3 regions of the Shewanella sp. MEBiC00475 genome follow, and region 1 is predicted to be linked to each of the others. Evidence: predicted binding sites of a transcription regulator. Region 1 holds the regulator's gene; each other region holds the start of a gene.
What was found. The regulator LexA, encoded in region 1, represses DNA repair genes until DNA is damaged. The targets are predictions, from matches to a motif close to TACTGTATNNNNATACAGTA.

Region 1 (7,599 bases):
TAACAAACTTATCTAACGACAAGCAATGATCAACAATCGATTTACCATTACCTTCTGCTACAGATGTGAAATCGGTATATGGCACGGTGTTAAGTAAGGCTAAATACAAATCAAGCTGACGTTCTAACTGGCCTCTTTCCAACGCATTTTGCTCTGATGCCAATAACACCAAACTGGTCAATGCCACCGAACTGGCGGCGGCTGCACCATTAATATTAGTCATCACGCGGTTAGCTAATGAATTAACCGATGGCGTAAACCACGACGGTTTTTGATCGGGATCTTTTGCAAGCTCAGCACGCCATTCCGGTGCCTGCTGATTTAAGAAGTGCTGTAGATTAATGGGTTCACCAAAATTGACATAACCTCGGCCAAAATTACCTAATCGACTAATTGCCCCAAATACCTGCCACACAGATTCTTTTTTCTTTTTCTTACCACTTAATTCTTTATGATAAGTAGCCACTTCCATAACATGGTCATACCCTAAATACACAGGTACTAAAGTCACTGGACGCTCTATCCCACGTAACACACTGTTAATAGTCATGGCCAACATACCCGTTTTAGGCGCCAGCAAGCGTCCGGTACGCGAACGACCACCTTCAGTGAAATATTCGACGGAATAACCCTTAGCAAACAACTGATCTAAATATTCACGAAAGACTGCTGTATACAGTTTATTGCCATTAAAACTACGGCGGATAAAGAATGCCCCACCACGACGGAACATCGGTCCTGCAGGCCAGAAATTAAGGTTAATACCCGCGGCAATATGTGGAGGAACCATGCCCTGGTAATACAAAATATACGACAGTAATAAGTAATCCATATGACTGCGATGACAAGGCACATAAACAATCTCATGGCCATCATGATGTAACTGTCTTACCTGTTCGGCACCTTTAATATTAATGCCACTGTATAATTTATTCCATAACCAAGTCAGAAAGCGTTCAGCTATGCGCACTAAGCTATCGGAATAATGAGCAGCAATTTCGTCAAGATATTCAATAGCAGTTTCGCGAGCTTTCTCCACCGAGACTTTTTTGCTTGTCGATTCTTCTTCTATCGCCTTCTTGATAGACTCAGATTTTAGTAAAGAAGCAAACAATACGTTTCGATTAGGTAACTGTGGCCCTGTCATTACCTTGCGTTGGCGGCGAAAATGCACTCGTGCAACACGGGTTAACTTGTGAGCAATTCTTTTATCTGTACCGTGTTCATCGGCCATATAACGAAGCGATAATGCATTAGAGAACTGGACAAAATTATGTCGTCCTAAAAATAAAATCATTAACCATTTACGTAGCCATGTTGGATTTTCTCTTTCAAATACAGCCGCTTTCATGCTGTCATCTTCTTTCCCTGGGGTACGTCCCCAATAAAGACAAACAGGAACCAACTGAATATCTAATTCAGAGTTCTCACGATGAAGAGATAATAGACTGGTAAAATAATTAATGAATTTTTCACCACTTTCGCGTTTACCAAATAATGGTTTGCGCCCCTCTAAACAAACAACTCGAGGCACTTGCAAGCCATCAAGCTTTAATGGTTCATAAGGACTAGGCATACCAAAGCCCTCTGTGATTTCGCTCAAGGCGGCAATATCACTAATAGATTCCGTTTTCATCAAATAAACTAAAGGTTTAGTCGGATCTATATTGAGGTCATCAAAAGGATCATGTGGTACAACAATCGTTTGCACCATCCATTTTTGAATCCACTTTAATGTTCGTAAAAATATTGAATCAGGTTTTGACATGGTTATTTTCGCAACATAAGCCACTATAATATTGTTGCATAGGATACCAGAAACAACCCCGCTTACACTATCTGGCTTATTTATCTTTACATTTTGGATTTCTTTAGAAGTCACACCCCAAAGTTAAAATATAAAATAACGTTTTATAACAGTAAGTTAAATCAATTTGTACAAACAAATAACAAAAAACAGTTGGTTAATACTTGCGCGAACAGAATCACTGTATATAATGACAGTCACTGTATAAAAAGACAGGAATTGTCATGAGACCGTTAACGCCGCGCCAAGCTGAAATATTAGACTTAATTAAAAACAATATCGCCGAAACAGGTATGCCACCCACTCGAGCTGAAATTGCGAATCGTCTTGGCTTTAAAAGTGCTAATGCCGCCGAAGAGCATTTAAAAGCATTAGCCAAAAAAGGCTTTATCGAGATCATTCCTGGTACCTCTAGAGGTATACGATTACCTCATGAAGAACAGATTGAAACCGGTCTACCACTCATTGGGCAAGTTGCTGCTGGGGAGCCTATTTTGGCCCAAGAACATGTGGAAAACTATTATCAAGTTGACCCCAATATGTTTAAACCTGCTGCGGATTTTTTATTGCGGGTTCGTGGTGACAGCATGAAAAATATCGGCATTTTAGAAGGCGACCTCCTCGCGGTACATAAAATGCAGCAAGCACGTAATGGCCAAGTTGTGGTGGCACGAATAGACGATGACGTCACCGTAAAACGATTTGAACAAAAAGGTAACGTCATTTATCTGCATGCAGAAAATGAAGATTACAACCCGATAAAAGTAGATTTAAGTTGCCAAAGCCTAACCATCGAAGGGCTTGCCGTTGGTGTTATCCGTAATGGAGATTGGTTATGAACAAACTAATGGGCATCGCCCCACGCCACCCTGGCTTATGGGTAGATTTATCAGACACAGAACTTCAGGGCAACCAAACCATTCAAACATTGCAAACGGTTACCCAAGGTGAAGCAGAGCTGAGTCAATTGTGTAGTCAACTAGCAACGTTAAGCCAACAAGGCCGCTGGATTGTACTCATTAGCCCACCTCACATTGGTTATAAACATATGCTGGCAAGTGCCGGAGTGAGAATGGATCGCATTTTACTGGTTCACACCAAAGATGAAGTCGAGACATTATGGGCCATGGAAAAAGCACTCACTAGTGGTACATCTAGTGCAGTAGTAACTTGGACAAGCTCACTTGATGCTCGCGATAGTCGCCGTTTGGAAATAGTAGCCAAAAGCGCACGTGCATTAGGGATCGTAATTGAAGATGTGAATACTCACTTACCTCACAAACATCAACTTGTTAGCCCGACCTTAGCAAATGGAACAAGTAATTTTTGCTCGTTTCACTAAGCACGAACCCTTAATAACCAAGCCCTGTATTGAATTCAGGGCTTTTTTTTCACCTTTTTCAGGCGATTAAGAAAAAAAGTGATCTTGATCAATCCTTAATCTACAAGTAATGTACTTAACAAGGATGAAACAATTTTTTATCTTTAATTTGACGTAAATGGCAGATTTAATAGTCATCGATGGGAAAACGTCAACACAAATTGATAAGTTCAGTCGTAGGTACAAGCGTGGTGCACAGCTAACAATAAAACCGTAGACCGTCTGTTTACAACCACCAAGGTACTTTGAGGTCATCAAACTTTTTTCGGGAACCGAAGAGTTTGCATAGAGCAGAGAATTACTGTGTGACTTTTCTTTGTAATTGCAATTTGCAATTAACAGAGGAGCAGTCTTGTGAAGCAATGGTTGTATTGTTTACTGGTTGTGTGTGTAGCACTTCCGCTTGGGGCAACAGCAATGCCCCTCAACATGACTCAAGGCGTGACAGATATCAGTGGTCAGGTTTATCACCTCCACATGACGATTCTTTATATCTGTTGTGCCATTGGGTTAGTGGTGTTTGGGATCATGATCTATTCAATGATTTACCACCGCAAATCAAAAGGCGCAGTCGCGGCCAATTTTCATGAAAGTACCAAAGTGGAAATTGCTTGGACCGTCATTCCTTTTATCATCTTAATCGCCATGGCTATTCCAGCCACCAAAACCTTAATTGCTATGGAAGATCCCAGCGATGCTGATCTCACCATTAAAATTACCGGGTCGCAGTGGAAATGGCATTACAGCTATTTTGATAAAGACATCGAATTTTACAGCTCATTATCTACCCCCAGAGAACAAATTGACGGTAGTGAGGCTAAAGGAGAACATTACCTCCTTGAAGTTGATAAACCACTAGTACTCCCCATTAACCAAAAAGTACGTTTTTTGATGACTTCTGATGATGTTATCCACTCATGGTGGGTGCCCGCTTTTGCCGTTAAAAAAGATGCTAATCCAGGCTTTATTAATGAAACTTGGACTCGTATTGATAAGCCCGGTATTTATCGCGGCCAATGTGCCGAATTATGCGGTAAAGACCATGGCTTTATGCCGATTGTAGTGCAAGCATTGTCGGAGGACGATTTTGATAATTGGTTAGTTGAACAAAAACAACTAGCAAGCAATGCCGCTGCTGCGGCGGCGGCATCAATGACCCAAACCCTGTCACTCGGAGATCTAACCTCACAAGGTGAACAAATCTATATTGCTAGGTGTGCTGCTTGTCACCAACCTAATGGTGCGGGTCTTCCTGGTGTATTCCCATCATTAATTGGCAGCCCTATCATAAAAGGCCCTGTTGAAGGCCATCTAAATATCGTCATAAACGGTAAACCAGGTACCGCAATGCAGGCCTTTGCAAAACAACTTAGCGCCCAAGAAATTGCAGCAGTGATTACCTTTGAACGTAATGCTTGGGGCAATAATAGCGGTGATCTTGTACAAGCTGCTGATATAGGAAAATTTTTAGGCAGTAACGAGGCAAAAACAGAAGCAAACAAAGCAGTTGCTGATGTCACAAGCACTATTGCAGCCACGACAACTGACATTACCGATGCGGTTACCGAGAAAGCCACTCAAGCTGTCGAAACCGTAGCAAAAGTTGCTCCAGCAGAAGATCTGCCCACGTTAACCTTGGAGCAATTAATGACCGAAGGTGAGCAGGTTTATGCCACGACTTGTGCTGCATGTCACCAAGCCACTGGCGCAGGTTTACCTAGCGCTTTCCCTTCACTTATTGGTAGCCCTGTTGTTAGCGGACCGGTTAGCGGACATATCGATATCGTTATGCACGGAAAACCAGGTACTGCAATGCAGGCATTTAGTAGTCAATTAAGCCCTCGAAAGATGGCGGCAGTGATTACATATGAGCGCAATGCGTGGGGCAATAATTCTGGCGAGGCGGTGCAACCTGCCGATGTCGCTAGCCATGGACAGTAAGGGAAAACAATGAGCACAACAACGCACGATACAATTGCAACCGCCCATGATGATCATCACGGCGCTCCAAAGGGGCTAATGCGCTGGCTACTCACCACTAACCATAAAGATATCGGATCTCTGTATTTATGGTTTAGTTTCATTATGTTTCTCACTGGCGGCGCAATGGCAATGGTCATTCGAGCTGAGTTATTTCAGCCTGGATTACAGCTAGTAGAACCTAACTTTTTTAATCAAATGACCACTGTTCATGGTCTCATTATGGTATTTGGTGCAGTAATGCCCGCTTTTACGGGCTTAGCTAACTGGCTAATACCTATGATGATTGGGGCACCAGACATGGCATTACCACGAATGAACAACTGGAGTTTTTGGATTTTACCTTTTGCCTTTGCCATGTTACTGGGTTCGTTATTTATGGAAGGCGGTGGACCTAACTTTGGTTGGACATTCTATGCCCCGCTCTCAACCACTTACAGCCCTGACAGTACCGCATTATTTGTATTTTCCATTCATATCATGGGCATAAGTTCAATAATGGGTGCAATTAATGTCATTGTCACCATTGTAAACTTACGTGCTCCAGGCATGACGTGGATGAAGTTACCCTTGTTTGTGTGGACTTGGTTAATTACCGCTTTCTTACTGATAGCAGTGATGCCGGTACTCGCGGGTGCGGTCACCATGGTATTAACCGATAAGTTTTTTGGTACCAGCTTTTTTGATGCTGCTGGAGGCGGTGATCCGGTAATGTTCCAGCATATCTTCTGGTTCTTCGGTCATCCTGAAGTTTACATTATGATTTTACCGTCATTTGGTATTATCTCCGCAATAGTGCCAACCTTTAGCCGTAAAAAGCTGTTTGGTTACTCTTCAATGGTTTACGCCACTGCCAGTATTGCCGTGTTGTCATTCTTAGTGTGGGCGCATCACATGTTCACGACTGGGATGCCGGTGTTCGCCGAACTATTCTTCATGTATTGCACCATGTTAATTGCCGTACCCACGGGGGTAAAAGTATTTAATTGGGTGGCAACCATGTGGCGCGGTTCAATGACATTTGAAACACCAATGCTGTTTGCTGTAGCGTTTATTATTCTGTTTACCATAGGTGGTTTTTCTGGCCTGATGCTGGCAATTACGCCTGCTGATTTCCAATACCACGACACCTATTTTGTAGTGGCTCATTTCCATTATGTGCTCGTCACTGGGGCAATATTTTCCATTATGGCAGCCGCTTATTATTGGTTGCCTAAATGGACTGGCCATATGTATGACGAAACGTTGGGGAAATGGCACTTTTGGTGCTCGGTAATATCCGTCAATGTATTGTTTTTCCCCATGCACTTTTTAGGTTTAGCGGGTATGCCACGTAGGATCCCTGACTACGCGGTACAGTTTGCCGATGTGAACCAAATTGTGTCTATTGGAGGTTTTGCATTTGGTTTGTCTCAGCTGATATTCCTCGCCGTTGTGCTCAAATGCATTAAAGGTGGAAAACCTGCTGGAGATAACCCCTGGGGAGCAGCCGAAGGCTTGGAATGGTCGATTGCCAGCCCTGCACCATATCACTCGTTTACCACTCCACCGGAGATTAAATGAGATGACACAGCCAACAAAATCAAATCGTAAGCTATTAATCATCCTGATTGCTGGGTCAATAGGTATGTTTGGATTTGGTTTTGCGCTGGTACCACTTTATGACGTGCTTTGCGATACATTGGGAATTAATGGCAAAACCCAAAATAGCGCCAGTAGTTATGAAGCGGTGGTGGTTGATAAAAACCGAACCGTAACCATTGAATTTGTCACTCAAGTTCAGTCTGGTATGCCATGGGAATTTAGTCCTAAAGTGAACAAAATAAGTGTGCATCCTGGTGAGCTAACTCATGCACAATTTTTGGTTAAAAATCTGTCGACACGTGACACCGTAGGCCAAGCAATCCCTTCGGTATCGCCAGGGCAAGGGGCGGCATACTTCAATAAAACGGAATGTTTTTGCTTTAATCAACAACCTTTGGCTGCAGCAGCAACAGCAGAACTACCATTGATTTTTTACGTGGATCCTGACTTACCAGCGTCCATTAACACATTGACTCTCTCTTATACCCTTTATGACATCACCGACAGACAGGCGACCGCCATAGAGCAAGGAGCATCAAAATGACGACAAAGTATCAAACTTATTATGTGCCAGCCCAAAGTGCTTGGCCAATAATCGGTGCTATAGGTTTATTTTTAATTGCGTTTGGCGCAGGAAATTATGTACAACAATTAACCACCGAAAAAACCTCTGGTGGTTACATTTTAATAACTGGTTTGGCCGTGATTATCTTTATGATTTTTGGCTGGTTTAAGACCGTTATTGATGAATCAATGGCTGGACTGTATTCACCGCAAATGGATCGTTCATTTAGGCAAGGAATGAGTTGGTTTATTTTTTCAGAGATTATGTTTTTTGGGGCATTTT
Region 2 (7,599 bases), 1.5 Mb from region 1:
GTAAGTCATGAAAATTGCAGCAATGCAGACAGGGTGGTTAAACACGAGTCTGTGTGCTGCAATTTTTTTTATTCATTTGAAAAAGTGTAAATTTGAAATGACCGTAAATTCAATCAAGTTACTGCTATTGCCAGCCATTTTGCTATTCGTCAGTGCATGCGGCTTACCAGAGCCGATGATTTCATTATCAGGTAGTACAATGGGGACCACATACCATATTAAAGTGGTACCTAATGAAAAATTACCAGAACCCCAATTACTTCAAGCTGAAATAGATATGGCCTTGGAAGTTGTTAATGATCAAATGTCGACCTATCGTCCAGACTCGGAACTGTCGAAATTTAATCAATTACAAATACAGCAGAGAGTTAAGGTTTCAGCTGATACGATTAAAGTGATAAAAGAGGGAATGCGTCTTTATAAAGAGACCGATGGGGCGTTAGATATCACCTTAGGCCCAGTGGTTAACTTGTGGGGTTTTGGTCCAGATAAAAGACCTATTACTGAGCCAAGCCAAGCCCAAATTGATGCCGCAAAATCTAAAATGGGCATCAATGAATTGTCAATTAGTGGTCATAGCTTAATTAAGCATAATGCCGATTTATACATTGATTTATCATCAATTGCCAAAGGCTTTGGTGTTGATAAAATTGCGGCCATTTTAGATAAGTATCATGCCAGTGGTTACCTTGTAGAAATTGGTGGTGAGCTTAACGTCAAAGGCACTAAAGCTGATCATTCACCTTGGCGCGTCGCAGTTGAGCAACCCACTAGTGAAGGGCAAGTGGTGCAACAAGTGATTGAGCCAGGAACCATGTCATTAGCAACATCTGGCGATTATCGTAACTTTTATCAAGAAAATGGCGAACGTTTTTCACATTTGATTGATCCACGAAGTGGATATCCTATAAAGCATAAACTTGCGTCTGCAACCGTGTTAAACTCTAGTTGTATGACCGCAGATGGATATGCTACCGCCATGATGGTGTTAGGTACTGAGGCTTCCCTCGCACTTGCTAAAGAGAAACATTTAGCAATAATGCTGATAGAGAAGCAAGAGCAAGGTTTTAAGGTCTATTACAGTGATGCGTTTAAAGCGTATTTGAAATAGGTTTTTTTGATTCAAAACTACTCAAGCTTGAGCTGAATGAGTTGACTGGAGTTCGTTATGAGCACATTTATTGCTGCATTTGTGGTGTTATTATTATTTTTCTTATTGATGTCTGTCGGATATATCGTTAAAAAGAAAGCGGTTGAAGGCAGTTGTGGTGGTTTAGGTGTTTTAGGTATTGAAAAAGCCTGTGACTGTGATGATCCATGTGATGCTCGCAAGCGTCGTATGGAAAAAGATCAAGCTCGCAAAGAAATGCTTAATCAAAACCGCATTATTTAAGTCAAACGGTTTTATAAAAGCCATTTAAGAAACAATGTTTTTAGCGCTTACAATGTAAAGAGTCTTCATTTTGAAGGCTTTTTTTATGTCTTATATTTAGATTGCCATTACAAACCTAAGTTGTAATGATAACGGTTATCAGTTGTAAGTGTGTGAAATAAAAAGGAAATTTGCCTTTCTCTCTACAGTGTTCTATTCTATGTGAAATTGATCGAGATCAAATTATTTATCAAGGGACATTACTATGAAAGGTCATCCTAAAGTCATCAGCCAACTCAATCGCGTACTTACTTGCGAGCTGACGGCCATTAACCAATACTTTTTACATGCTCGTATGTTTAAACATTGGGGTTTGGCTAAGCTTAATGAAAAAGAGTACAAAAAATCGATTGAAGACATGAAGCATGCTGACAAATTGATTGAACGTGTTTTGTTTCTTGAAGGTTTACCTAACCTACAACAGCTAGACAAACTTCGTATTGGTGAACATGCTGAAGAAATGCTTAGCTGTGACATGGCGGCAATAACGGCACAAATTGCCGTTTTGCGCGAAGCTATTGATATCTGCGAAACCCAGCAAGATTATGTTAGCCGTGATCTGCTTGAAGATTTACTAGAAGACGAAGAAGAGCACCTAGATTGGATTGAGTCGCAACAAGAGCTCATCACTCAAACCGGTATTCAAAATTATCTTCAATCACAAATTAACGACTAATAGGAACAGATTATGAAAGGTCATCCAGAAGTTATAGACGCCCTAAATCTTTTATTAACCGGTGAGTTGTCTGCCATGGATCAATATTTTGTCCATGCGCATATGTATGAAGATTGGGGATTCAATGAATTATATACTCGTATCTTGCATGAATCAGATGACGAAAAGTTGCACGCGGCAAAATTAGTCCAACGCATTTTATTCTTAGAAGGCACTCCCGATGTAGGTAGCCGTGAAGCATTGAATATTGGTAAAGACGTGCAAGAAATGTTTAGAAATGATTTGGCATATGAATATCATGTCGCTGATAATTTACGTAAGGTGATTGCCCTATGTGAAGAAAAAAATGATTATCAAACCCGCGAAATTTTAGAAGTATTACTTGATGACACGGAATCTGACCACATGTACTGGTTAGAAAAACAATTAGGTCTTATTGAGCGTGTAGGTTTGCAAAATTATTTGCAGACAAAAATGTAATTTATTTGTAAGAGCATATCATTTGCAAGATAGTATCATTTTTAGATTGTATCGTTTTTAGTTAACAGCCCAACTATGTTGGGCTTTTTTGTGTTTGCAAGAGAATGATTGAATACTGTTTTTGTATACAGTAGTATTACGGTTAATTAAGTTACTGGTAATGGTTACAGAATGCGTAAAATCATTCACATCGATATGGATTGCTATTTTGCTGCCGTTGAAATGCGAGATTTTCCTGAACTTCGAGGGAAAGCTATCGCTGTTGGCGGCAGAAGCGATCGACGAGGTGTGATAAGCACATGCAGTTATGAGGCCCGTAAATTTGGGGTCCGCAGTGCCATGTCCAGTTATCACGCACTGCAATTGTGCCCGCATCTAATTTTAGTGCCTGGGCGAATGGATGTGTATAAATCAGTATCATTGCAAATACGTGAGATTTTTCATCGATACACTGATCTGGTTGAGCCATTGTCTTTAGATGAGGCTTACCTTGATGTTAGCGACTGCCAAGCTCATCAAGGCAGTGCCACGTTAATCGCTAAAGCAATCCGCGATGATATTTTTAACGTTACCGGGTTAACGGCTTCAGCCGGTATTGCACCCATTAAGTTTCTAGCTAAAATTGCTTCCGATTTAAATAAGCCAAATGGTCAATATGTGATTACCCCGAATCAAATTGGCGATTTTGTCAAAGACCTACCCCTGAGTAAAATTCCTGGTGTTGGTAAAGTCACCTCAAAAAAGCTAGCCGATATAGGTTTAACCACTTGTTATGATGTACAGCAATATTCCAAACCTCAGTTAATCGATGCTTTCGGTAAATTTGGCCATGTGTTAATAGAGCGTTCTCAAGGTATCGATACCAGGCAAATTAGCCCTCACCGAGTGCGTAAATCGGTTGGTGTTGAAACGACGTTAGCTAAAGACATTTTTACTTTAGAACAATGTCATCAAGTATTACCACAGCTTATTCAAGAACTGAGTGCTCGTGTTCATCGAAGTGCTAAAGACAGGCAAATCCATAAGCAGGTCGTTAAACTTAAATTTAACGACTTTAAACAAACTACCATTGAGCATCGCAGTGATGAGATTTCAATTAATTTGTTTCATGAGTTGTTATTGCAAGCTTTGCAGCGCAGCCAAGGACGAGGGATCCGTTTGGTTGGCGTGAGTGTTGGTTTAGCGGATGTAACGTTGGCAACGGCAGATAACGGTGTGGATCAAATTACTCAACTCGATTTACAGTTTTAATATTTCATACGTTGAAGTTCTTTATACCAATGGGTACAAAAAAGGCGACATTTCTGTCGCCTTTTTAGAGTCTGTAAATTATTGATCGTGATTAAGCTTCTTTAGCTGGAATACGTGCCAATACTGCAAGTAACAATTCCCAGTATTGACCAACAGTAGTGATGTTGACCTTTTCATCTGGGCTGTGTGGATAGCGAATTGTTGGGCCAATCGATACCATGTCCATAAGCGGGTAGGGTTCTTTGAATAAACCACATTCAAGACCTGCATGGATTACCATAATGGTAGGATCTTTTTTATAAATGTCGTTATAGGTTTCACGCACAATCGCCATTACTGGTGAACTGGTGTCTGGTTTCCAGCCCGGATATGCACCGCTTAAATCAATACTCGCCCCAGAAAGGTTAGCCAATGCAGTCAGCATGCCTGTGACTTCTTCACGCCCCGAGTCAATTAATGAGCGAATAAGACATAGCACTTCAACGCTTTCATCTTCAGTACTAATGACACCGATATTCAATGATGTTTCTGTAACACCTTCCACTTCATCACTCATGCGGATCACCCCGTTAGGGCTAGCATGCAGTAGGTCAATTAAGGTATTTTGCGCTTCTTCGCCCATGACTTTCGTTGGTGGCTCTATTGTGGCTAACGTGAGTGTCATGGATGGATCTGCAACGGCTAATTCTTCACGAACTAACGCTTGGTATGTTTCAATGGCTTGCTTTAATGCTTCAATGTTTTCAGCCGGCAACATAAATTGAACGTTAGCTTCACGCGGAATCGCATTACGCAGCGAGCCACCGCTAAAGCTGACAAGCTCTAGGGCTAATTCGTCACTGTATTTAAATAGAAAGCGAGCCAGTAACTTATTTGCATTGCCACGACCAAGGTGAATATTCACCCCTGAATGACCGCCTTTTAAGCCTGACATGGTTAATGAGAAACTGGCATTACTTTGCTCTGGTGCTTGCCAAGACATGGGGACGCTTATCTGAGCGTCAACACCGCCCGCACAGCCCATGTAGATTTCACCTTCTTGTTCAGAATCTGTATTAATTAAAATATCAGCTTCAAGGTAACCCGCTTCTAATCCAAAAGCCCCTGTCATACCGGCTTCTTCATCAATAGTGAGCAGTACTTCCAGTGGCCCGTGTTTAATGTCTTTACTGCCTAAAACAGCCAACGCTGAAGACATACCAATACCATTGTCTGAGCCTAAGGTTGTGCCTTTGGCTTTAACCCAATCACCGTCAACATAGGCTTCAATAGGGTCGGTTTCAAAGTTATGTACCTTATCGGCATTTTTCTGCGGCACCATATCAATATGTGCTTGTAACACCACTTTTTTACAGTTTTCCATTCCTGCTGTAGCAGGCTTACGGATGATTAAATTTCCGACTTTGTCTTCAACAACAGCAAGGCCTTGTGCTTTTGCCCATTGCTGAATGTATTGCGACAATGCATGTTCATGTTTTGATGGATGTGGAATAGCACAAATTTGTTCAAACCATTGCCATAGAGGCTGAGGATATAATTGAGTTAATGCAGTCACGAAACGCCCTCTAAGATGAAATTGAGTCGATATACGACAAAAATATAACTGCAGCTATTTTAACATATTCTGCGCAGTTACTTGATATTGCAGCACCGATTTGCCAAGGTTTAGTCCACAATTGTGTAAATAATTATGAACCCATCAATTTGCTTGTCTAGGGCTATTGATGTTTGGTGTTTTAAATATGTTTGAGATAAATGCCCCGTGCTCTATGTCACAAGGTGTCACTACTTGTGCCGTCTAGAATGCTAAGCAAATACCTTGCAAAAAAATGCCTTCAAAAAAACAAGATCGTTTAGCTGAATATTCGGGCAGCGCTTGTGGCTTCTATCTACAGAGTTATCGTCTACTTATGTGGATCCGCTGTATTTCATCCGCTCAGCATTGTATTAACGTGACACAAACTGCTGCCAAATTGATCTTGAAAGATCAATGGCCATTGCAATAGATTAAGGATTTTTTATGACCCCAATTAATAAACAAGTAAATAAAGCTGTTAGCGCGTTTCAAGTACCCATTATTGATGTATCCAGTGATGAGGCTATTTTTGAAGGAGAGGGGGAAGGTTGGGATGCTGTGGTAGTCATTGCTACAAGCCTGGCAGACATTAAGCAAGATGAAATCAGTTTGCTGGCGGCACATGCGAGTCAAATTGATAAGCGTGTAGGTAAAAGTGCCACACTATTATTTGCTCCAGGTTTGGCTGGTGGCCGCTTAATCATCTCGCCCGTGGTGGATAGCGAGAATGAATACAGTGATGTCAGGATTTTTGCTAAAGCAGCAAGGGAGGGGATTGCTATCGCCAAAGCTGCTGGGGCAACTAAACCTTTATTAGTAGTACCAGCTGTAAGTGATAAACGCTTTGCTAATGCTGAACAAGTGGCAGCATTGGCATGTGGCCAAGAGCTGTGGCAACCGTTAGAGGCCCGTGAAGCAAACTCATTATCGCCGAGTTTAGAGGCCATTGGATTATTAAATACGGCTATACATAGTGTGTTAATTAATGCAGCTGAAGCTGGACGAGTATTAGCGCGAGATCTTTGCGGCACTGAGCCTGAGAGAATGTCGGCTATCGGGTTTGCCCAATATTGTGTTGATGCTTTCGCTGATAGCGGATTAGCAGTGTCTGTCATTGATCAAGTCGAGCTGTTAACAGCGCAATACCCACTATTAAGCGCTGTTGGTAGAAGCTCATTTGGGGTTGAACGTCACCAACCTCGAGTGGTAAAGCTTGAATATGTAGGCGAAGGTACTATAAGCAAAACGTTGTTCTTTGCTGGTAAAGGAGTGATTTACGATACGGGTGGCGCTGATATCAAAGTTGCAGGGTCAATGGCGGGAATGAGCCGTGATAAAGGCGGTGCGGCTGCAGTGGCAGGATTAATGAAGGCATTATCGATTCTTAAACCCAAAGGCATCAAAGTTATTGCTGAGCTTGGGTTGGTTAGAAACAGCATCGGCAGTGATGCGTTTGTTACCGATGAAATTATTACCAGTCATGCAGGTGTGCGAGTTCGCATTGGTAATACCGATGCAGAGGGGCGTTTAGTGTTAGCTGACTTGTTATCACATTTGCGTATTCAGGCACAAATCTCTGTGAATCCACAATTATTTTCAGTGGCGACCTTAACTGGTCATGTCGTACGCGCGTACGGCGGTTATCCAGCTTTAGTTGAAAATAATGCAGCCAAAAGACAAGGTGTGGCTGAGTCATTAGCTGAGGTGGGAGAGTTATGGGGGGAGCCATTTGAAGTTTCGCGTTTACGAAATGAAGATTTTGATAAAGTGGCAGATAAAAATGGCGCTGCCGATGTGGTGTCATCTAACAATGGCCCGTCTTCAATTACGGCTCGCGGACATCAATATCCCGCAGCATTCTTAATAAAAGCTTCTGGCTTAGAGGATACTGCATTGGCATTTACACATATTGACATCGCTGGTAGTGCTGTTGAAGGGGATCCTCTCTATGGTAAGCCAACAGCTAGCCCTTTGGTTGCTTTATTACATTTTTTGAAGTTGTCAAGTATATCGCAATAAGGTATTGTTTAATAACAAATATTAACTTTGTTAACATTAGGAGAACAATAGTTATACATAGTTTTAATACAAGAATAATGTAATCAAATCACTTTATTCGAGTTTTTTGTGAATAAAAGCAAATAATACTTGTAATTAAATTACGATTTTGTATAATTCAATTCG
Region 3 (7,599 bases), 1.0 Mb from region 1:
TTGTCGTTTACTCAAGACGTTAAGTTAAGCACTTTACGGTATGACATTACAGAGCAAGTGCGCAATCTACCGCCTGCTGATATTTATGGCCTAAACCCACTGCGGATCCCCAATGCAGGCATAGTCGATATTTACCGTGCTTGGGGCACAATTGCCGTGTCGCACACTGACTATCAAAACGTCGTTAGCCCAAGCAATGGTTCGGTGATTACTATTCGCACGGGCAGTAACTTTGTTGATATTACCGATGCAAATGGTGCCAGCTTGTGGACCGCAACCAGTGACCATTTTACAGTTGATAATGCCGCCGGTACCGTTACCTTAAACAGTGACTTTAGCGGCTTTACTGCGCCGTTTATTTTAAGTGACACCATTAGCGAGTTAGCGTTAGTCACGGCAGTGAACACCAATACCGTCACTATTTCTGCGGCGTTGTCGCGTGAATATCCAATAGGTTCAAGTGTGGCCAGTGTGCAAATACTCGGTGACTTACAAGCGCGAGTCGGCAAAGTGCGCGACATGACCAGCTGGGCTAACAATTGGGACCTAGACGGTGAGGCAGCCCAAGGTACGTTAAACACAGTTGATTACCCAATTGAAGTCACTAACGCTGCAGCAGTGAATGAAGATTGGGCCTTGGTGTTTATCTCTACCACAGGGTTCCGTTGTGTCGGTAAGCGTATTGGCCAAATTGCCACAGGCGACACGGTAAACGACTTTGCCCCGATTAACTCGCTAACCAATCAACCTTACTTTGTGATTCGCTCCGGTGCGTTCGGTGGAGGGTGGAACCCGGGCGAAGCGATTCGCTTTGCCACAGTTGCCAGCGCAAAACCCGTTATGCCAATTCGCACAGTGCAAGCGGGCCACAGCCAAATCAACACCGACCGCGCTGTATTAGCGTTTCGCGGTAACGAAGCTTAATGACTTTTTAATTAAAAACTATTTTTCGAATGAGTGCTGGCAGCAATGTCGGTACCGCTTTCGCGTGAGGGAAAAATCATGGGATTACCAGTAACAGTTTACAAATCTACAGACGTAGGTTCTCCACAAGTTGCATCAGGAAAACCAAGCGAAATATTGAATGTATTACAAAAATGTCTAGTCGATGGTTATGGTAGTAAAGCTAGCTTAGGTTGGTTATTACTTGATCGAGATGACTCATTAAATCGTATTGCGTTTAAGAATGATGTTAGTAAAGGTGCATCAGGTAACTGCTTTATCGTGAAGTCTTACAATGGCACAGATGCAAACAATAATTCTTTATGGTTACAAAGTGCTAAGTCATTTATCAGCTTAGACTCATTAGATGGTCTTGGTTACATGAATACTATGACACCACCACCATCAACTACAGTTTGGACATTAATTGGAACAGAGCACGCTTTCATACTTCTTGTTGGTAAAGCTACCAGTAAAATGGGTGGTTGGGTTCAATTTAATGAGAGCGGTTTTTTTGCAGGTGATTATACTCCATTAGTATCATCAGATGCTGGTCGGTTCATATTATTTTCCGATAGACTAACCGCTTTATCGAGTACAACAACAGGAAAAACATCACAAGCATGGCCTAATTATTTTGGTAATTTAACTTACTCACAATCACAGGTAGATTGCTTACAAATTTATGATGCTGACAACATAAATAACCCTAATAGTTACACGATAATGATAGATAATTCAATATCCATATCATCAGTAACAGAGGAAGCGACAACGTCTCCAACTATGGATGTTTATTCACCGCTAATTATCAGATTGTTTGCTAAATCAGTACATTCGGCAGGTTCTGATAGGGTTGGCTCCCCTTGGAAATTATCAGAAATATCACCAGTTATGCGGGGTATTGTTCCGGGTATTATCAATCGTTATTTCGGTAGAAATGGCAATGATGATTATCCATACCCAGAGGTGACTATAAATGGTCAGCAGCACATGATGCTACGTTGTGGCGGTGGTGGGTGTAATAGTTTTATTAATTTAGAGGAATGGTAATATGAGTTTCGATTTTACCAAATCAAATATATACGTTGATCTTCTTGATAAAATAACACCTTTATATCGCTCAAAATTAGATGTTAATTGTGACCAAGATGCTGAATTTATGGCAGTTATAGATAAAACCTCACTTAATGTTATTTTCAAAAGTGATTTAATCTACAGTAATACTCTATCCATCATGTTACCTGCATCTTACTCAACTACAGATACAGTAGCCGTGGTTATTTTTGATAATGATAATGAATTTAATGCTGCCATTATGGATGGGATTTCTTGCGAATCAATTAATTTAAGATCGATATAATGTTGGAGTTAAGGTTTTCTACGCCTTGGGATAATTCAGTATCCCCAACTATTATTACATTTAATAAGCCTGTTTTTATTGGTGTAATAATCCGTTTTGATAAACCTATAGTCAATCGTACATCACCAATAACGATTCGGTTCGAAGCTGAGGTGGCACCAGAGCCACCGATTCGGCCGCCGTCTTTGGGTATTGATTTGGGTATCACCTGGCAACCTCTCTTAATTGTGGTCAATGACTATCAACTTATGAATGCCAGCAAGCAACTTGGTAATCAAGTTCAGTTGGGTGTGTTATCAAATCCAGCAACAGACAACTATGTAATATTCAAGTGGCAAAATAAACCACTAACTCAACGCATAACAGTAGTGCATTATGCTGGCAATGCGTTAACTGAGTTAACCATAAACTGGCAATGGTTTGTTGCGCCTAGTGTTGAGCAATACAACACATTGTTGTGGTTGGTACCTAATCAACACAACGCGGTTATGTCTGTCGATTGGCAAGTAGCACCAAGGCTGAATACGTTCCAAGCCAATATCAATTGGTGTGATGGTGCAGCATTAGTTAACGATATCACCACGGCTTACCGCTATGGCAATGTCAGACTAATACAACCAAGCGTTGCTTGGGGACCACATACCGCCAGTTGGATTTGTTCAACCCGATATCGACCACCTACTGGCAAAGTGATTATTCGATTTAGCGAACCTTGGGCCAATTCAACCAACCCATTACAGCTGCGTTTTACCGCGTCAGCAAACTATTGCTACTTTGACGACGGTGGTGGTTTAGTTGACGCCAACCCAAGTTTACCCAGCCTTGATTTTGAAACCCCCATTGAACCTCAACTGCGCAGGTATTATTTAATGCAGCCAACCATTACGTGTGTGCGTGTATCTGATGACGTACCGATTGTGATCAGTAATATCAGTATCAGCCGCAGCCGTGGCCAGTGGGCCAGTTCGGTGAGTATCGATTTTTCAAGCCGCATCGATGCCAGCCGTGCTGAAAACCAACTTCTTAAAGTCGGCATTAACGGCTATGAGTTCTTTATCTTGGTTGAACAAACCAGTGTAAGTAAAGTGTTTGGCAATGAAACATACCGAGGAACCGGCCGCAGCCGCAGCGCCGAACTGGCCACGCCGTATGTATTGCCGATCAGTTATACCAATGCAACATCACGCAGTTTTGCCGGGTTACTCACTGACATGCTGCAATTCACAGGTTGGACAATTGCGCTTAATGGCATCGTTGATTTTAACGTACCTGCAGGTGCGTTCAGTGTTGGCAATAAATCACCCATCGATGCAGTGCAAGAAGCCGTTGCCCAATTGGGTTGTATGCTGTTATCTAATGATGAAACTAAAGCATTAACCGTGGTCCCACGTTGGCCAACAGTGCCGTGGTTAATGGATGGTGTAACACCAGACTTAACAGTGCACGATGCTGTGATCACCAGTTACAGTGAGTCAAAAGAAATCGGTACCGAGTGCAATGTGGTTTGGCTTCGGGGTGAGCAGCAGGGCATTAGTGCAAAAGTAAAACGTGCTGGTACCGCAGGCAATATTGCCGCCGATGACATCAGCGCCCAATTGATTGTTGATAACCAAGCAGCCCGAACAGCCGGTACCAACGCACTGGCCGACACGGGCAACAAGCTTAATATCAATATGAGTTTACCCATCATGGCTGACTTGCCACCTGCAACACCTGGTATGTTGATTGGTATTCGTGAAGGTGTAGATGTGTTCAAAGGTACTTGCGATTCGGTGACGATCAGTGCATCGGTTAGCGACACTGGCGACATCGATGTAGAGCAAACCATCACCGTCGTTCGCCACGTTGCATAAGCTGTTGTATCAAAACCAGCATAAGGAGTCGTAATGTTAAAGCAGTTACAACAAAGCTTAAGCGCCCCGCGTACCATCATGACTATTAACGCGGTAAACACCGATGGCACCGTCACCGCCAGCACTGCCAGCAACCATACTCAACGAGTCATCGGTTCTGGTAGTATTGGCGATCACATCTACGTTCAAGACGGCAGAGTGCTAGGGACTGCACCTGATTTGGCGTTTGTAGAGATAGAGGTTTAGGTATGCCACGTTACTGGAATTTTATAGGCGTTAGAAACTTTAGCTTTGAAGGCCTTAAGTTTCCACTCTAGTTCATTAGGATTTCCTTCATCAGAATTAAAAACAGTTATCCCATGTTGAAAATCTTCAATAATTTTTTCTATATAATCTTTGTTTTCTAGTTGAGACACATTGATATTAAACCCATCAGTGAAGTGATTTTTTGCTTCACGTTGCAATTCTATTAGCTCTTTTAATCCTTGGAATGGTTTAAATGCAGAACTGAATTCGCACTGTGAAGATAGAGCATAGTTTTCAAGATTATTTGAAGTCTTATGGCCAGGGTAAGTAGGTTGAATAGGCAAAGTATTGCCACAAAAGTCTTGAAGCCTCTGAATTAGAGAAAGTAGTTGTTTAAAGGTTTTATCTTGTTCAAATACATTGATTCCTGAGCTACGATTGTCTATCAAAATATCACCTACACACTGCCTATTTTTTCCCTCACAAAACAGATAGTCTCTAAACTTTTTTATTTCTCTAAATGCTGCTTGTGGAGTATTATCCATAGGCCGGTAGTTAAATCTAATTGCTTCATCTAAACGGTGTTTACACATATCAAAAAAATCTAGTTCATCTTGAGGCTGATATGCATAACTCGTTTCTTCAAATGAATTCTTAGCAAACATTAAAGCATACAATTTGTCTATGTTTTTTATTTCAAATGGGAAATCATCAGATGACTCAATGTCTTTAATTAGTTTTTTAAACTCAGTTTTATGTAGTAAAAACTTTTGAAAGTTAAGCATTTCATTTTCTTTATCCCATTTTTTCTGTTGTCTTGACTCGAAATCATCTTGCCTTTTATTCTGGTCATCTATTTGGGCTTGTTGAACCTTAAATTGTTTGATTGCTAATATCATAACTCCGACTGTGCCAATAGCCCCAAAGAAAGAAAATACTCCAGATAAGAACGACCCAAAAGCTGCCCAATCACTTTGTTTACTTGAGATTATGCCTCTTGTGTAAAAGGCATAAAAGCCGATTAAACCAAGAGAAATAATAGATGTTATAATCAGCAACGACTTCATCCCTTTTAGCCAATCATCATTTTTATTTCCATTACTCATCAAACTTCCTTATTCATCAATAGGCTACCTAAGCACTCCCCATTCTATTCTTAAAACCTAAAATCAGTCTACAATTAGTCTGCGCATTAAAGATTGCTTTTATCGATATGACGATTAAAATAACTGTATGTTTAAACAGTGGTTGTCAGCATGAAATTTATCCCAATCTATGCCAGTGCAGGTATCACAGGTTTTGAAAGCCCTGCAGCTGAGTACTTACAACAATCGTTGAACCTTGATGAAATATTGATTGAACATCCAAGTGCCACCTTCATTGTTCAAGCTAAAGGCGACTCTATGCAAGGCGTCGGTATTTTCGATGGTGACATATTGGTTGTTGATAGGCATTTAACGGTTAAAAACCTTGACGTGATCGTGGCTTGCTTCAATGGTGAATTCGTTTGTAAGATACTAGACTTAAATAATAGGTTGTTACTTTCAGCAAACAAAGATAACGAACCTGTAGCGATCACTAGCAACGAAATGTTTACCCTTGAAGGCGTAGTATCTAAGTCGATACGTTGCCACCGCCCATCAAATTTTTTTGGTCAGCGTTGACAGCCCAACAGCCCAACAGCCCAAATGAATAAGGACATCATGAATGAATGGGTTAACTAATTACTTGAAAAAATTCAACGTTGGGCCAAAACGACTATTAATTTGTTTTATTTTAGCTATTCCAATGTCCTATGTTATTACTGTAGTGTTTTACAGCTTACAAACTGAATGTGTTGATGATCTCACAGATTTTGATTTGAAAATCGATGTTGATGCAATGACACAAGCAGAAGTCGAAGGGTTAAGTATGTGGTTTGATGAAGAGTTAAACCAATGGTGTATGTTTAAACAGCAGTATTAACGATGAAATTAATTATACAAATCGCGCTAGGTATCCTCTTGGCGTATGCGGTCATGGGATTGGGTTTTTTAGCATTTACGGCATACTTTGAACATGAAGCTAAGATGCAAATTCAAGAAGCATTGATGGAAGTCAAAGCCAAACAGGCTATCCAGCTTCGTAATGTTCAACTATCAAAACAAGAAAAAATTGAGCAGCGTAAGCAACAAATCATTGCTGAACAAAACAGAAAGCAACGGGCTATCAAAAAAGCAGAAGATGACAAACTCAAACAGGAAGCCTGGCTAAAAATTTATAAGCCTCGCCCAGACTGTGAAACCTACACCAGCGACGAACACATGGTTGAATGCGTTGAATACAGAAGTGAACAACGCAGAAAATTTGAAGTTGTTTATAGAAAACTAAATATCAATTAGAAGTAAGATTAATGAGTTATAAGTTTCAGTAGATATAGCGGAAGTAAAGTTAGATAAATAAAAAGCCCTTAATTAAGGGCTTTTTTTACTTGGGATTTTTATCATGCAATCGCACGTTCTTTCTCATATGAAACTTCAATTCCATGGTCATTTGCCATTGCTTCTCTGGCAATCGATTTCATTTCGGCTTCAACAAATCTTTCCAATATTCGTCTTATTAGAGGTTGATAACCTCCAAGCTTATTGGCTTTTGCGATGTCCTTTAAATCTTGAATCATCGATTTTTGTAATCTGATAGATATCATTTGCAAGGCAAGCATATCATCAACCGACTCAGAGGTTACGTCCTCTGCAATCGCTGCAAATTGCTCGTCATTACCAAGAAGCTCATTTTCCCAATTCTCTGTAGAACCTTCTATTTTAGGAGTCATTTCATTCATAATTTCATTCCTATTTCTATTGCTATTATCTGATTAAATTATTTAAATAAGAGTATGTAATTGTAACTTTAAACAGAAATTAACATTGCTTAGCAAGTTTATAGTATAAATCGGCAGCCTTACTTGCAGTTGGCTCGTAAGCCGTTTTTATTTCAATGACACCGTTTTTCTCGATAAAACATACTTTTAATTGCCTACCTAAGTCTGTACTTGAGATAAACCATTTAGTCACCGGGTCAGTCAAATGCTCTTCCCTTGTGTCTATCAAAAAAACGTGTGTTCTATTAAAAAAGCATTCAAATATTTCATTATCTGCTACTTGATGTCTATCGCGTAGCTTGTCTTTAACCTTCCTTGATATGGATATTTCCAAG

Region 2: dinB (DNA polymerase IV) is a predicted target of LexA. The motif match lies at 2,702-2,721, and genes of this name have one in related genera.
Region 3: umuD (translesion error-prone DNA polymerase V autoproteolytic subunit) is a predicted target of LexA. The motif match lies at 5,632-5,651, and genes of this name have one in related genera.

What each region holds. Positions count from the first base shown of each region.
Region 1 covers NZ_CP039928.1:1,883,463-1,891,061, forward strand. The annotation lists gene plsB (glycerol-3-phosphate 1-O-acyltransferase PlsB) at 1-1,768, opposite strand, end outside; gene lexA (transcriptional repressor LexA) at 2,032-2,646, shown strand; gene FCN25_RS08310 (cell division inhibitor SulA) at 2,643-3,149, shown strand; gene coxB (cytochrome c oxidase subunit II) at 3,543-5,129, shown strand; gene ctaD (cytochrome c oxidase subunit I) at 5,139-6,731, shown strand; gene FCN25_RS08325 (cytochrome c oxidase assembly protein) at 6,733-7,296, shown strand; gene FCN25_RS08330 (cytochrome c oxidase subunit 3) at 7,293-7,599, shown strand, end outside.
Region 2 covers NZ_CP039928.1:3,402,211-3,409,809, forward strand. The annotation lists gene FCN25_RS15215 (FAD:protein FMN transferase) at 98-1,111, shown strand; gene nqrM ((Na+)-NQR maturation NqrM) at 1,169-1,393, shown strand; gene bfr (bacterioferritin) at 1,638-2,108, shown strand; gene bfr (bacterioferritin) at 2,121-2,588, shown strand; gene dinB (DNA polymerase IV) at 2,760-3,839, shown strand; gene FCN25_RS15240 (aminoacyl-histidine dipeptidase) at 3,931-5,394, opposite strand; gene FCN25_RS15245 (leucyl aminopeptidase family protein) at 5,860-7,434, shown strand.
Region 3 covers NZ_CP039928.1:2,893,043-2,900,641, forward strand. The annotation lists gene FCN25_RS12885 (hypothetical protein) at 1-924, shown strand, start outside; gene FCN25_RS12890 (hypothetical protein) at 1,003-1,995, shown strand; gene FCN25_RS12895 (hypothetical protein) at 1,997-2,305, shown strand; gene FCN25_RS12900 (hypothetical protein) at 2,305-4,158, shown strand; gene FCN25_RS12905 (hypothetical protein) at 4,192-4,404, shown strand; gene FCN25_RS12910 (hypothetical protein) at 4,401-5,510, opposite strand; gene umuD (translesion error-prone DNA polymerase V autoproteolytic subunit) at 5,661-6,068, shown strand; gene FCN25_RS12920 (hypothetical protein) at 6,112-6,369, shown strand; gene FCN25_RS12925 (hypothetical protein) at 6,372-6,785, shown strand; gene FCN25_RS12930 (hypothetical protein) at 6,887-7,225, opposite strand; gene FCN25_RS12935 (DUF4258 domain-containing protein) at 7,305-7,598, opposite strand.